Linked DNA regions of Vallitalea guaymasensis. Each later gene encodes a partner of the first gene's protein in a complex. Links are inferred from orthologs where the notes say so. Each region holds a gene or a part of one and is shown in the gene's direction. Other genes may lie near its edges.

What was found.
Region 2: the proteins of secA (region 1) and secY are in contact, whole or in part, in a crystal structure (PDB 3DIN), measured with the Thermotoga maritima proteins. The link is inferred for Vallitalea guaymasensis from one-to-one orthologs. Residues at the interface, in WP_004082002.1 of Thermotoga maritima: Glu261, Ala262, Arg263, Lys300, Ala301, Arg302, Thr303, Ile304, Ile305, Leu323, Tyr324, Asp325, Pro326, Val329, Ser330, Tyr333, Ile336, Lys340, Phe345, Val349, Glu363, Phe364, Tyr374, Ser375, Gly376, Gly377, Glu393, Ile395, Thr482, Ser483; in WP_004081795.1 of Thermotoga maritima: Glu108, Gly109, Glu110, Glu111, Ala236, Glu237, Arg238, Arg239, Ile240, Thr241, Ile242, Gln243, Tyr244, Ala245, Arg246, Arg247, Val248, Thr249, Gly250, Arg251, Arg252, Val253, Tyr254, Gly256, Ala257, Ser258, Thr259, Tyr260, Leu261, Pro262.

The regions. Positions count from the first base shown.
Region 1 is NZ_CP058561.1:3,556,611-3,563,153, forward strand. The notes cover bases 2,391-5,548. They hold secA (preprotein translocase subunit SecA), read left to right. Parts: upstream 2,391-2,758; coding sequence 2,759-5,338; downstream 5,339-5,548. Other genes in these bases: HYG85_RS15225 (hypothetical protein), read left to right, coding at 2,391-2,730. In the rest of the region: HYG85_RS15210 (type 2 periplasmic-binding domain-containing protein), read left to right, coding at 1-74; HYG85_RS15215 (glycoside hydrolase family 88 protein), read left to right, coding at 170-1,279; HYG85_RS15220 (polysaccharide deacetylase family protein), read left to right, coding at 1,316-1,966; more of HYG85_RS15225, read left to right, coding at 2,185-2,390; HYG85_RS15240 (chemotaxis protein CheW), read left to right, coding at 6,538-6,543. UniProt on the Escherichia coli protein: Required for protein export, interacts with the SecYEG preprotein conducting channel.
Region 2 is NZ_CP058561.1:1,882,687-1,889,030, reverse strand. Bases 2,803-5,761 are described here. They hold secY (preprotein translocase subunit SecY), read left to right. Parts: upstream 2,803-3,625; coding sequence 3,626-4,897; downstream 4,898-5,761. Other genes in these bases: map (type I methionyl aminopeptidase), read left to right, coding at 5,645-5,761; HYG85_RS08425 (adenylate kinase), read left to right, coding at 4,996-5,640; rplO (50S ribosomal protein L15), read left to right, coding at 3,185-3,625; rpmD (50S ribosomal protein L30), read left to right, coding at 2,970-3,152; rpsE (30S ribosomal protein S5), read left to right, coding at 2,803-2,957. Outside these bases: rplX (50S ribosomal protein L24), read left to right, coding at 1-208; rplE (50S ribosomal protein L5), read left to right, coding at 232-771; HYG85_RS08465 (type Z 30S ribosomal protein S14), read left to right, coding at 791-976; rpsH (30S ribosomal protein S8), read left to right, coding at 1,007-1,408; rplF (50S ribosomal protein L6), read left to right, coding at 1,505-2,038; rplR (50S ribosomal protein L18), read left to right, coding at 2,063-2,431; more of rpsE, read left to right, coding at 2,448-2,802; more of map, read left to right, coding at 5,762-6,344. UniProt on the Escherichia coli protein: The central subunit of the protein translocation channel SecYEG. Consists of two halves formed by TMs 1-5 and 6-10.

The DNA.
Region 1 (6,543 bases):
CTATGAATAATCTAGGTCTTAAGGAAGTATTGGAAGTTTATCAAAATGCTTATGACCGTTACATGGCTCAATAAAACTGAATTAGATATGTAATTATATAGGGGCTGCATTAGCGGCCTCTATTAATCAATATACACAACAATAACATATTAGTAATGGAGGAATAATAATGGAGAACTGGTTAGAACAAGCGATTAAAAGGGCTTTAAATAAAATTAGCAACACAAGTGATCGTATTAGAGATACATTTCCTCACGTATCACATGAAGGTAAGTATGATGCTACAGAGCCTAGTTGGTGGACGTCAGGGTTTTGGTCAGGAATACTTTGGTTGGCTTATAACGAGACAAAAAATGAAAAATTTAAGACCTTTGCTATTAGCTGCGAAGAAAAATTGGATGAACCATTAAATAATTATTTTACTCTTCATCATGATGTAGGATTTATGTGGCTACCCTCTGCAGTAGCTCGTTATAAGTATGATGGAAATGTAAAATCATTAAGAAGGGGACTTATAGCTGCCTCACATCTTGCTGGAAGGTTTAACTTAAACGGTAATTTTATAAGAGCATGGAATAATAATGTACAAGAAGACTGTACAGGATGGGCAATCATAGATTGTTTGATGAATCTGCCATTATTGTATTGGGCATCAGAATATGAGAAGGACCCTCGTTTTAAAGCCATTGCCATTGCTCATACAGATACTGTTCTAAAAGAATTCATTAGAGAAGACGGTTCTGTGAGACATATAGTCTGCTTTGATCCAGAAAAGGGAAACGTAGTCAAAGTATTAGGGGGACAGGGTTATTCTCCAGATTCAGCTTGGGCAAGAGGTGCAGCATGGTGTATCTATGGAATGGCTTTAGCCTATAAATATGTAGGTGATAAGAAATATTTAGACGCAGCAAAAAAAGTATCCAACTTCTTTATTAATAATTTAAGAGAGGATTATATGGCTGTGTGGGATTTTAGAGCTTCCAAGGAGACTAGCTATGCAATGGATAGTTCAGCAGTAGCTTGTGCAGCAAGTGGAATATTAGAAATAGCAAGATTTTGTGAAGAAGATCGTGACTATTACATAGAAATAGCATTAAAAATGCTAAAATCTTTAGGGGATAACTATGGTTCATGGGAAGATGAACAAGAAGGGTTGATAACCTTAGGTACAGTCCATTTACCAGCAAATAAGAATATCAATGTTCCAATTATATATGGAGATTACTATTATTTGGAAGGATTATTAAAATTAGAAGGAAAATATGATTTAATATGGTAATATGAAATCAAAAGACTAATTCACGGAGATGAGATAATGGAATCAAATAAGAAAAAAGCTGTAATTTTTAGTTATGATGATGGCGTAACAAATGATAGAAGACTGGTAGAGCTTTTTAACAAATATAATCTAAAAGGAACATTTCATTTGAATTCTGGAAAATTAGATACAGAAGGACATTTGAATAGTGCAGAGATTAAAACATTATTTCAAGGGCATGAAGTTTCGGCTCATTCTTTAACACATCCATGGTTAACAAAGTTGACTAAAGAACAGATATTTGAAGAGATGAATACTGATAAAACAAATCTCGAAGCGTTAATCGATTATGAGGTTAAAGGTATGTCCTATCCATATGGTGCCTATGACGATAAAACACTTGAGGTACTTAATGAATTAGGTATTCAATATGGTAGAACAACAAGGTCAACGTTGGATTTTACAATTCCAAAAGACTTCTTGAAATTACATCCTACTTGTCATCATAGTAGATTAGGTCAAGTAATAGATCAATTCCTTGAGGATGAGAAGGCTCAACTACTCTATGTATGGGGACACAGTTATGAATTCGATACTGAAGAATCATGGGAGCAACTAGAGAAATTATTGAAAAAACTATCAAGAGATGATATTTGGTCAACAACAAATATTGAATTTGTAAGTTATATACTCAACAATACATTCTAAACATGACAACTCACAATTTGTGGGTTGTTATTTCTATATTACCCTTGTTTGGTTTGCATTTTTCTACGTTATTATCATTAAAAGAATATTACTAAAAAAGAGATATTGCTAAAAAGTTGAATAATGTAAAGATTAGTGGTAAAATATTGAGGACCTATAAATTAGATTAAATCATAAAATATAAATTAAATTCCAATAATACTATTAGGAGGTGCAATATGGGTAAGCTATGTAGAAAATATATAACTATATCTGGGATTTTATTAATATATGCAATATGTCTACCATCAGCATTTATTTCTCATGCTCAGATAATTCAAGTACAAAATAATTCCACTATGCCCATACGTGCCAATGGTCAATGGAATCTAGAACAGGTTCTTAATGGAACTGTATTCAAAGAATTAGAGAATACCATAGATAATAGGTTAAACAAAAAAGATAAGTTTAAAAGAATATATAGTTTGATACAGAATTATCTAAATAATAAAATTGAGAATTCAAGGTTAATGTGTACCAAAGAATATACAAATACCTATAAACCTGTTTTACTAGATAATAACAATAAAAGTAATATAATTACAGAAGATACCAATTATGGGTTAAATCAGATACCATTAACTTTCTACACTGATAGTAATAGTACTCTAGAAGAATATTTTAGGGTTAACTATAAATTAAATAATAATGGAAAATACATTGAATATAAGGTAATCTTAAGTAAAATGAATATAAAACAATCTTCCACTGAAAATACAATTTGAAAAAACTAAAAGTGAAAGGTGATAAGAAATGAAAAAATTATTTGAAAAAGTATTTGGAACACATAGTGATAAAGAGATAAAAAGGATAATACCATTAGTAGATAAAATAGAAGCTTTAGAACCAGAAATGGAAAAATTAACTGATGACCAGTTAAAAAGTAAAACCAATGAATTTAGAGAAAGATTAAAAAAAGGTGAAACATTAGACGATATATTAATTGAAGCCTATGCTGTTGTTAGAGAAGCTTCAAAGCGTACAGTAGACATAAGACCTTATAGAGTCCAATTGATCGGAGCTATAATACTACATCAAGGTAGAATAGCTGAGATGAAAACTGGAGAAGGTAAAACATATGTAGCTCCTTTTGCAGCATACTTGAATGCTTTAGAAGGAAAAGGGGTACATGTAGTTACTGTCAACGATTACTTAGCTAAACGTGATGCTGAAAACATTGGTAGAATACATGAATTTCTTGGATTAACAGTAGGTGTTATAGTTAATGGAATAGATAATGAAGAAAGAAGAGAAGCATATAACTGTGATATTACATACGGTACCAATAATGAGTTTGGATTTGACTACCTTAGAGATAACATGGTTATATATAAAAAAGAAATGGTACAGAGAGATTTGAACTTTGTTGTTATTGATGAGGTCGACTCTGTATTAATTGACGAGGCAAGAACACCATTGATTATATCTGGTAACAGCAGTAAATCAACTCATTTATATCAACAGGCAGATATAATAGCTAGAAGATTACAAAAAGGTAAGGTAATAGGAGAAATATCCAAGATGAGTGCCTTACTTAATGAAGAGATTCAAGAAGAAGGAGATTTTGTAGTTGATGAAAAAGCAAAATCAGTATCTTTAACAGCTGATGGTATCAAAAAAGTTGAACAATTCTTCCAAGTAGATAACTTAGCGGACCCAGAAAATATGGAAATACAACACCATGTTATATTAGCGTTAAAAGCACATAATACTATGTATAAAGATAAAGACTATGTTATAAAAGAAGAAGAAATAATTATTGTAGATGAATTCACTGGACGTTTAATGCCAGGAAGAAGATATTCTAATGGATTGCATCAAGCAATTGAAGCAAAAGAAAGTGTTAGAGTAAGAAGAGAAAGTAAAACTCTTGCAACTATAACTTTCCAGAATTATTTCAACAAATACGATAAAAAATCTGGTATGACAGGTACAGCGTTAACTGAAGAAGAAGAATTCAGAGAAATATATGGTATGGACGTAATAGCTATACCAACTAATAAACCAATAGTAAGAAAAGACCAACCAGACCAAGTTTATAAATCACATCGTGAAAAGGTAAATGCTGTCATCGATGATATTGCAGAATGTTATGATAGAGGACAACCAGTATTGGTCGGTACTATAACAATAGAATCATCAGAAGAATTAAGTAAGATGCTTAGAAAAAAAGGAGTCGTACACAAAGTACTTAATGCAAAATATCATGAGAGAGAAGCTGAGATTGTAGCAATGGCAGGTCAAAAAGGTGCTATTACCATAGCAACCAATATGGCTGGTCGTGGTACTGATATTAAATTAGGTGAAGGTGTTATTGAAACTGGTGGACTCAAAATAATTGGTACAGAACGTCATGAATCCAGACGTATAGATAATCAGTTAAGAGGTCGTTCAGGACGTCAAGGTGATCCTGGTGAATCTAAGTTCTATATCTCATTAGATGATGACTTGATGCGTCTATTTGGTTCAGAGAGAATGAAAAATACAGTTACAAGATTAGGGCTACCTGAAGGAGAACCAATCGCAGCAGGTATCTTATCAAACGCAATAGAGAATGCTCAGAAAAAAGTTGAAGGAAATAACTTCTCCATAAGAAAGCACTTACTTGATTATGACCAAGTAATGAATGAGCAAAGAGAGATTATATATGGTGAAAGAAAGAAAGTTCTTCAAGGGGACAACATGAGAGATTTCATCATGAGTATGATAAAAGAAGTTATTGGCAGATTTGTTGATACTCATGCAGGAGAAGAGCAAGAATTTGATGAGTGGGATATACCAGGACTCATGGAGTCTTTGAATGAGATTATACCTATAAGATCAATTCATACAACAGAAGAAGAAAGAGAATCCTTGACTAAGGACAAATTCACAGAAAAATTATATGAAATCGCAGCTAAACTATATGAAGATAAAGAAAGCGAATTTGACGAAGAAGAATTCATGCGTGAAGCTGAACGTGTTATCCTATTAAAAGCTATAGATCAAAAATGGATGGATCACATTGATAACATGGACCAAATGCGTCAAGGTATAGGACTTAGAGCTTATGGTCAAAGAGATCCTTTAGTAGAATATAAATTCCTTGGATTTGATATGTTTGAAGAAATGTCCAATAATATACAGGAAGCTACACTTAGAGCTCTATATCGTATAAGACCAGCAAGAAAAATAGAGAGAGAAAGAGTAGCCAAGGTTACATCAACAAACAGAGGCGAACAACAAGCGGCTAAGCAGCCTGTAAGAAGAAAAGAAAGAAAAGTAGGAAGAAACGAGTTATGCCCATGCGGTAGCGGTAAAAAATATAAATACTGTTGTGGTAGAAATCAATAGCCATGATGGAAGATTGAATGGTAAAAAAATAATAGAGGTGATAAAATGCTAGAGCTTGAACAAAGCAAATTAGAACTCCAAGCATACAAAAAGAAATTAGATGAAATGAGTGTTTCACTTTGACTTGGTCAATGTAAAGAATAAGATAGAAGAACTAGATGCCAAGGTTGCATCAGAAGAATTCTGGAACGATGCTGAGAATTCAGGAAAAGTATTAAAGGAAATAAAGCAGTTAAAAGATAAAGTGGACAACTACAACAATCTTGTACAAGAATATGAAGATATTGAAACTCTCATTGAAATGGGAATAGAAGAAAATGACGACGAAATCATCAAAGAGGTTTCATCATCGTTAAAGGAATTCATTAATGATTATGAAGAACTTAGAACCAGAACACTTTTATCTGGAGAATATGATGGTAATAATGCCATAATATCTTTACATGCTGGTGCTGGTGGAACAGAATCTTGCGACTGGGTAAGTATGTTGCTTAGAATGTATACCAGATGGGCAGATGATAAAGGTTACAAAATAGAAACACTGGACTATCTGGATGGTGAAGAAGCAGGAGTTAAATCTGTAACTATTCAAATAAATGGAGAAAATGCCTATGGTTATCTAAAATCAGAAAAAGGAGTTCATCGTTTAGTAAGAATATCTCCTTTTGATTCATCAGGTAGAAGACACACATCATTTGCATCAATGGATGTGTTACCAGAGATAGATGATGATATTGATTTGGAAATAAACGATGAAGACATTAAGATAGATACTTATCGTGCAAGTGGAGCAGGTGGACAACATATTAACAAAACAGATTCAGCTGTTAGAATAACTCATATACCTACAGGTGTAGTTGTTCAATGTCAAAATGAACGTTCACAACATAAGAACAAAGATAGAGCTATGAAGATGTTAAAAGCCAAGTTATATGAAATAAGACGACAAGAACAAATGGCTAAAATGGAAGGAATAAGAGGGGAAGTCAAAGAAATAGGTTGGGGCAGCCAAATACGTTCCTATGTGATGCATCCATACAGTATGGTAAAGGATCATAGAACTAATGCAGAAACTGGTAATGTACAGAGTGTAATGGACGGAAAGATTGATCTATTCATTAATGCTTATCTACAATGGTTAGCCCTCTAATCAGGATTCTATAATTAGATGCTAAAAAATTACAAAAGGAGTGAAGAATATGTCT
Region 2 (6,344 bases), 1.7 Mb from region 1 along the record:
GGTTACAAAACATACAAAACCAAGCGCTGCTAATCAACAAGGTGGAATCGTTCACCAAGAATCAGCATTAAACGCTTCAAAAGTAATGTATGTTCATAAAGGAAAACCTACAAGATTAGGTGTTAAAGTAGTAAAAGAAGACAGAAATGGACGTACTAAGAATGTTAGATATAGAATAGCTAAATCAACAGGTGAAGTTATAGATTAATAGTAGAGAGGAGGCTAACTAGCTTGAGTAGAATAAAAGAGGTTTACAATAATGAAATTGTAGATGCTATGATGAAGAAATTTAACTATAAAAATAAAATGGCTGTACCAAAAATTGAAAAAATAGTTATTAATATGGGCGTCGGAGAAGCTAAAGAGAATCGTAAGATTCTAGATTCTGCTGTTAGTGATTTAACAATAATCGCTGGACAAAAGCCTATAATAACAAAAGCAAAGAAATCTGTTGCAGCTTTCAAAGTTAGAGAAGGTATGCCAATAGGATGTAAAGTTACACTTAGAGGTAGCAGAATGTATGATTTTGCTGATCGTCTAATTAACTTAGCCCTACCAAGAGTTAGAGACTTTAGAGGTGTTAATCCTAACGCATTTGATGGTAGAGGTAACTACGCTTTAGGTATTAAAGAGCAATTAATCTTTCCTGAGATCGAATATGATAAAGTTGATAAAGTTAGAGGTATGGATATTATCTTCGTTACTACAGCTAAGACTGATGAAGAAGCTCGTGAATTATTAACATTATTCGGAATGCCTTTTAAAAAATAATAAGGAGGGAATCGATTAAATGGCAAAAACATCAATGAAAATTAAACAACAACTTAAGCCAAAGTTTTCATCAAGAGCTTATAACCGTTGTAGAATATGTGGAAGACCTCACGGATATTTAAGAAAATATGGAATATGTAGAATCTGTTTCCGTGAATTAGCGTATAAAGGACAAATCCCAGGTGTTAAAAAAGCTAGTTGGTAAGATTTAGTAATAGGAAGGAGGCCACAAATTATGACAATGAGCGATCCAATTGCAGATATGTTAACAAGAATCCGTAACGGAAATACTGCTAAACATGATTTTGTAGATGTACCTGCTTCAAAAATGAAGCAAGCTGTTGCTGACATTTTGGTAAATGAAGGGTACGTTAAAGGATATAAATTAATAGAAGATGGTTTAATCAAAACTATCCGTGTAGAAATGAAATATGGTAAAGATAAAAATGAAAAGGTAATAGCTGGAATCAAGAAAATATCTAAACCTGGACTTAGAGTATATGCAGGTAAAGATGAATTACCAAAAGTATTAGGTGGACTTGGAACTGCTATCATCTCAACTAATAAAGGTATCATAACTGATAAAGAAGCTAGAAAACAAAATGTTGGTGGAGAAGTAATTGCTTTTATATGGTAATTACTACTCTCTTTAAAGAATTAGACATAAAAAATAAAATATAATGGATGAAGCTTTGCAATATCGCAAAGGTATTTAATCCGAGGAGGTGCAAGCATGTCACGTATTGGTAGATTACCTGTAGAAATCCCAGCAGGAGTAGAAGTTAATGTAACAGAAAGTAACTTTATAACTGTTAAAGGAGCAAAAGGTACTTTAGAGCAACAATTACCAAAAGAAATGTTAATTTCTAAAGAGGAAAACCAAGTGGTAGTAAATAGACCAAATGATTTAAAGAAAATGAAATCATTACATGGTTTAACTAGAACTCTTGTAGCGAACATGATTGAAGGAGTAACTAAAGGTTACGAAAAGAAATTAGAAATCAATGGTGTTGGATATAGAGCACAAAAGCAAGGCAAAAAATTAGTATTATCTTTAGGATATTCACATCCAGTAGAAATGGAAGATCCAGAAGGTCTTGAAGCAGTTGTAGAAGGACAAAATGTTATTATCGTAAAAGGAATTGACAAAGCAAGAGTAGGTCAATACGCAGCGGAAATAAGATTTAAGAGACCACCTGAGCCATACAAAGGCAAAGGAATTAAGTACGCTGATGAAATAATCAGACGTAAAGAAACTGGTAAATAGTAAAAAAGTAAAGGGGTGAAATCCATGATAAAGAAAACATCACGAACTAAAGTACGTGTTAAGAAGCATAGAAGAATACGTAATAATATAATTGGTACTTCTGAAAGACCTCGTTTAGTGGTTTTTAGAAGTGACAAACATATGTATGCGCAAGTTATCGATGACCTAAGTGGTCATACTTTAGCAGCTGCTTCTACAGTTGAAAAAGACATTAAAAGTGGTTTAGAAAAAACTAATAATGTTGCTGCAGCGGTTCTTGTTGGAGAAACTGTTGCTAAAAGAGCTGTAGAAAAAGGTGTTACAGAAGTAATTTTCGATAGAGGCGGATACATTTATCAAGGTAAAGTAAAAGCATTGGCAGACTCAGCTAGAGAAGCTGGGTTAAAATTCTAAGTAAGGAGGTAGAAGCATGAAGCGTACAATGATTGATGCTAGTAAGCTAGATCTAAAAGAAAAAGTAGTATCAATAAGACGTGTTACTAAGGTAGTAAAGGGAGGACGTAACTTCCGTTTTGCAGCTTTAGTAGTAGTCGGAGATGAGAATGGGCATGTAGGCGCAGGTGTAGGTAAAGCAACTGAAATTCCTGATGCTATTCGTAAAGGTATCGACGACGCTAAAAAAAGACTTATTGAAGTTCCTATAGATGAAAATGGTAGTATTCCACATGATTACATCGGTAAATTCGGAAGTGCTTCCGTTTTAATGAAAAGAGCACCAGAAGGAACAGGTGTTATAGCTGGTGGTCCTGCTCGTGCCGTACTTGAACTTGCAGGAATCAAAAATATCAGAACAAAATCATTAGGTTCAAATAACAAGAATAATGTAGTAACAGCTACTGTTGCAGGGCTTGATGGACTTAAAACTCCTGAAGAAGTAGCAAAACTTCGTGGAAAATCAATTGAAGAGCTTTTAGGATAGGAGGGAACCAAGATGGCAGATAAATTAAAAATTACTTTAGTTAAATCCACAATTGGAGCCATTCCTAAACATAGAAAAACAGTAGAAGCTTTAGGACTAACAAAACTTCATAAAACTGTTGAACAAAAAGATAATAAAGCAATTAGAGGTATGGTCCATTCTATACAACATTTAGTAAAAGTAGAAGAAATTTAATCGGGTTAAAATAAGCAAGGAGGTGTAACAGCATGAATTTGACAGAATTAAAACCAGCAAAAGGATCAAGAAAATCTAATTATAGAAAAGGAAGAGGACATGCTTCTGGAAATGGTAAAACTGCAGGAAGAGGACAAAACGGACAAAAGTCTCGTTCCGGTGGTGGCGTAAGACCTGGATTTGAAGGGGGCCAAATGCCATTATATAGAAGACTTCCAAAAAGAGGTTTTACTTGTAGAAATTCAAAAGAAATCGTTGGAATTAATGTTGATGTCTTAAATAGATTCGAAGCAGGTGCTACAGTATCTGTTGAAACTCTAATAGAACAAGGCGTTGTTAAAAATCCTAGAGATGGTGTTAAGATTTTAGGAAACGGCGATTTAACTAAGAAGCTTACAGTAAAAGCTAATGCATTTAGTAAATCAGCAGTAGAAAAAATCGAAGCCGCTGGCGGGAAAGCAGAGGTGGTTTAGATGTTTAGAACACTTCGTGATGCATTTAAAATACCTGATTTAAGAAAAAAGATAATTTACACAATGTTAATGTTTTTTGCTATACGTATAGGAGCACATATCAGAATACCATTAATTAATCCTGCAGTTGTTCAAAATATGTTCGGTAATGCAGATGAGGCTGGATTACTTGGTATGTTTGATGCATTCTCAGGTGGTGCGTTCAAGGATATGACATTGTTTGCTATGGGTATTACTCCATACATTACATCCTCCATCATTATGAACCTTCTAACAATTGCTATTCCAAAACTTGAGGAAATGCAAAAAGAAGGAGAAGAAGGACGTAAGAAAATTGCTAAAATCACTAGATACGGTACTATAGTATTAGCACTACTACAATCAGTTGCAATCTCAATTGGTCTTGGTAGAAGCTTATTCTATGATTATAATATATTCTCAGTAATTATTGCTGTAACCGCAATGACTGCTGGTACTGCATTCTTAATGTGGGTTGGAGAGCAAATAACAGTAAAAGGTGTTGGAAATGGTATTTCTTTAATTATCTTTATAAACATAATATCAAGATTACCATTTGGAACAAAGAAATTATACGAACTTGCTACAGCAGGTAACAAATTAATTCCTGTAATTGTCTTATTAATCATATATGTATTAATGGTTACATTTGTAGTATTAATACAATTAGGCGAAAGAAGAATTCCAGTACAATACGCCAAGAGAATGCAGGGAAGAAAAGTATATGGTGGTCAATCTACACATATTCCATTAAAAGTAAATATGGCAGGAGTAATCCCAGTTATCTTTGCTTCATCCTTATTACAGTTCCCAGGAACAATAACTCAGTTCTTTGGTGAGCCAAGTGGATGGTGGGGTTCTGTTATTAACTTCTTGAAGATTACTAATATATCAGGAGCACTTATTTACTTTGTATTCATTTTATTCTTTGCATATTTCTATACTTCAATCATATTCAATCCAATTGAAGTTGCAAATAATATGAAGAAGAATGGTGGATTTGTTCCAGGTATTAGACCAGGAAAACCTACTGTAGACTATTTATCAAATGTTCTTAATAAAATTGTATTAATTGGAGCTTTAGCACTAGCACTTATTGCTTTACTTCCAGTTATACTTTCAAATATATTTGACATGAATGTTACATTTGGTGGTACTTCACTTATTATCGTTGTAGGTGTTGCCCTTGAGACAATTAAACAAATTGAATCCCAAATGGTTATGAGACACTATAAAGGATTTTTAAATGCATAATACAAGATTAAGAATGAAGCCAGAAATCATATTCTATCTTCATTCTAAATCTTAAATTGCTATAATCCTAATACAAGATATACTTTGGAGGTTATAAAATGAGATTAATTATGTTAGGTGCGCCTGGTGCCGGTAAAGGAACACAGGCAAAAAGGGTAGCAGCGAAATATAATATCCCGCACATTTCAACAGGTGATATATTTAGAGATAATATAAAAAACAAGACTGATCTTGGAATAAAAGCCAAGGAATATATGGATAAAGGTTTATTAGTTCCAGATGAGTTGGTTGTAGATATAGTTGCTGATAGACTATTACAAGAGGATTGTAAAGAAGGATTTATCTTAGATGGTTTTCCAAGAACAATACCTCAAGCTGAGAGTTTAGACAAAGCACTTATGTCTATGGAAACAAAAATTAATTATGCAATTAATATTCATGTACCTGATGAAAATATTGTAAGAAGAATGTCTGGTAGAAGGGCATGTCTAAATTGCGGTGCAACTTATCATATAAAGTATAATCCACCAAAAAAGGAAGATATTTGTGATAACTGTACAAGAGAACTGATACTTAGAGATGATGATAAAGAAGAGACAGTACTCAAGAGATTAGAAATTTATCACAAACAAACTAGTCCGTTAATAGAATATTATGGAGAAAAAGATATCTTGATAACTGTTGATGGAACAGTTGACATTGATGATGTCACTAAGAGTATTGTTGAGATATTAGGAGCGTAAAGTTATGTCAATAACAATTAAAACCAACGAAGAAATAGCAATCATGAGAGAAGCAGGCAAAATAGTTGCTGATACTCATGAATTACTAGAATCAATGATAAAACCAGGAATATCTACATTTGACCTGGATAAGGCAGCAGAAGAATTCATTAGAAGTAAAAACGCCATTCCATCTTTTAAAGATTACAATGGATATCCAGCTAATATCTGTGCTTCAATTAATGAAGAAGTTGTGCATGGTATTCCTAGCACTAAAAGAATTTTAAAAGAAGGCGATATAATAAGTATTGATATTGGTGCTTACTATAACGGATTTCATGGCGATGCTGCTAGAACACATGGTGTTGGTGAGATAAGTGAAGAAGCAAGAAACCTGATTGATGTTACGAAGCAATGCTTTTTTGAAGGATTGAAAGTCATCAAGGAAGGTAATCATTTACACCAGATTTCATCTGCTATACAAAACTATGTTGAAGAAAGAGGCTATTCAGTTGTAAGAGACTTAGTTGGACATGGTGTTGGACGTAAACTACATGAAGAACCTCAAGTTCCAAATTATAAAATAATTGGTAGAGGTCCTAAGCTTCTAAAGAATATGGTAATTGCAGTAGAACCGATGATTAATATTGGAAGGTATGAAGTTAGATGGTTAGATGATGATTGGACTGTTGTAACAATGGATGGATCATTATCCGCTCACTACG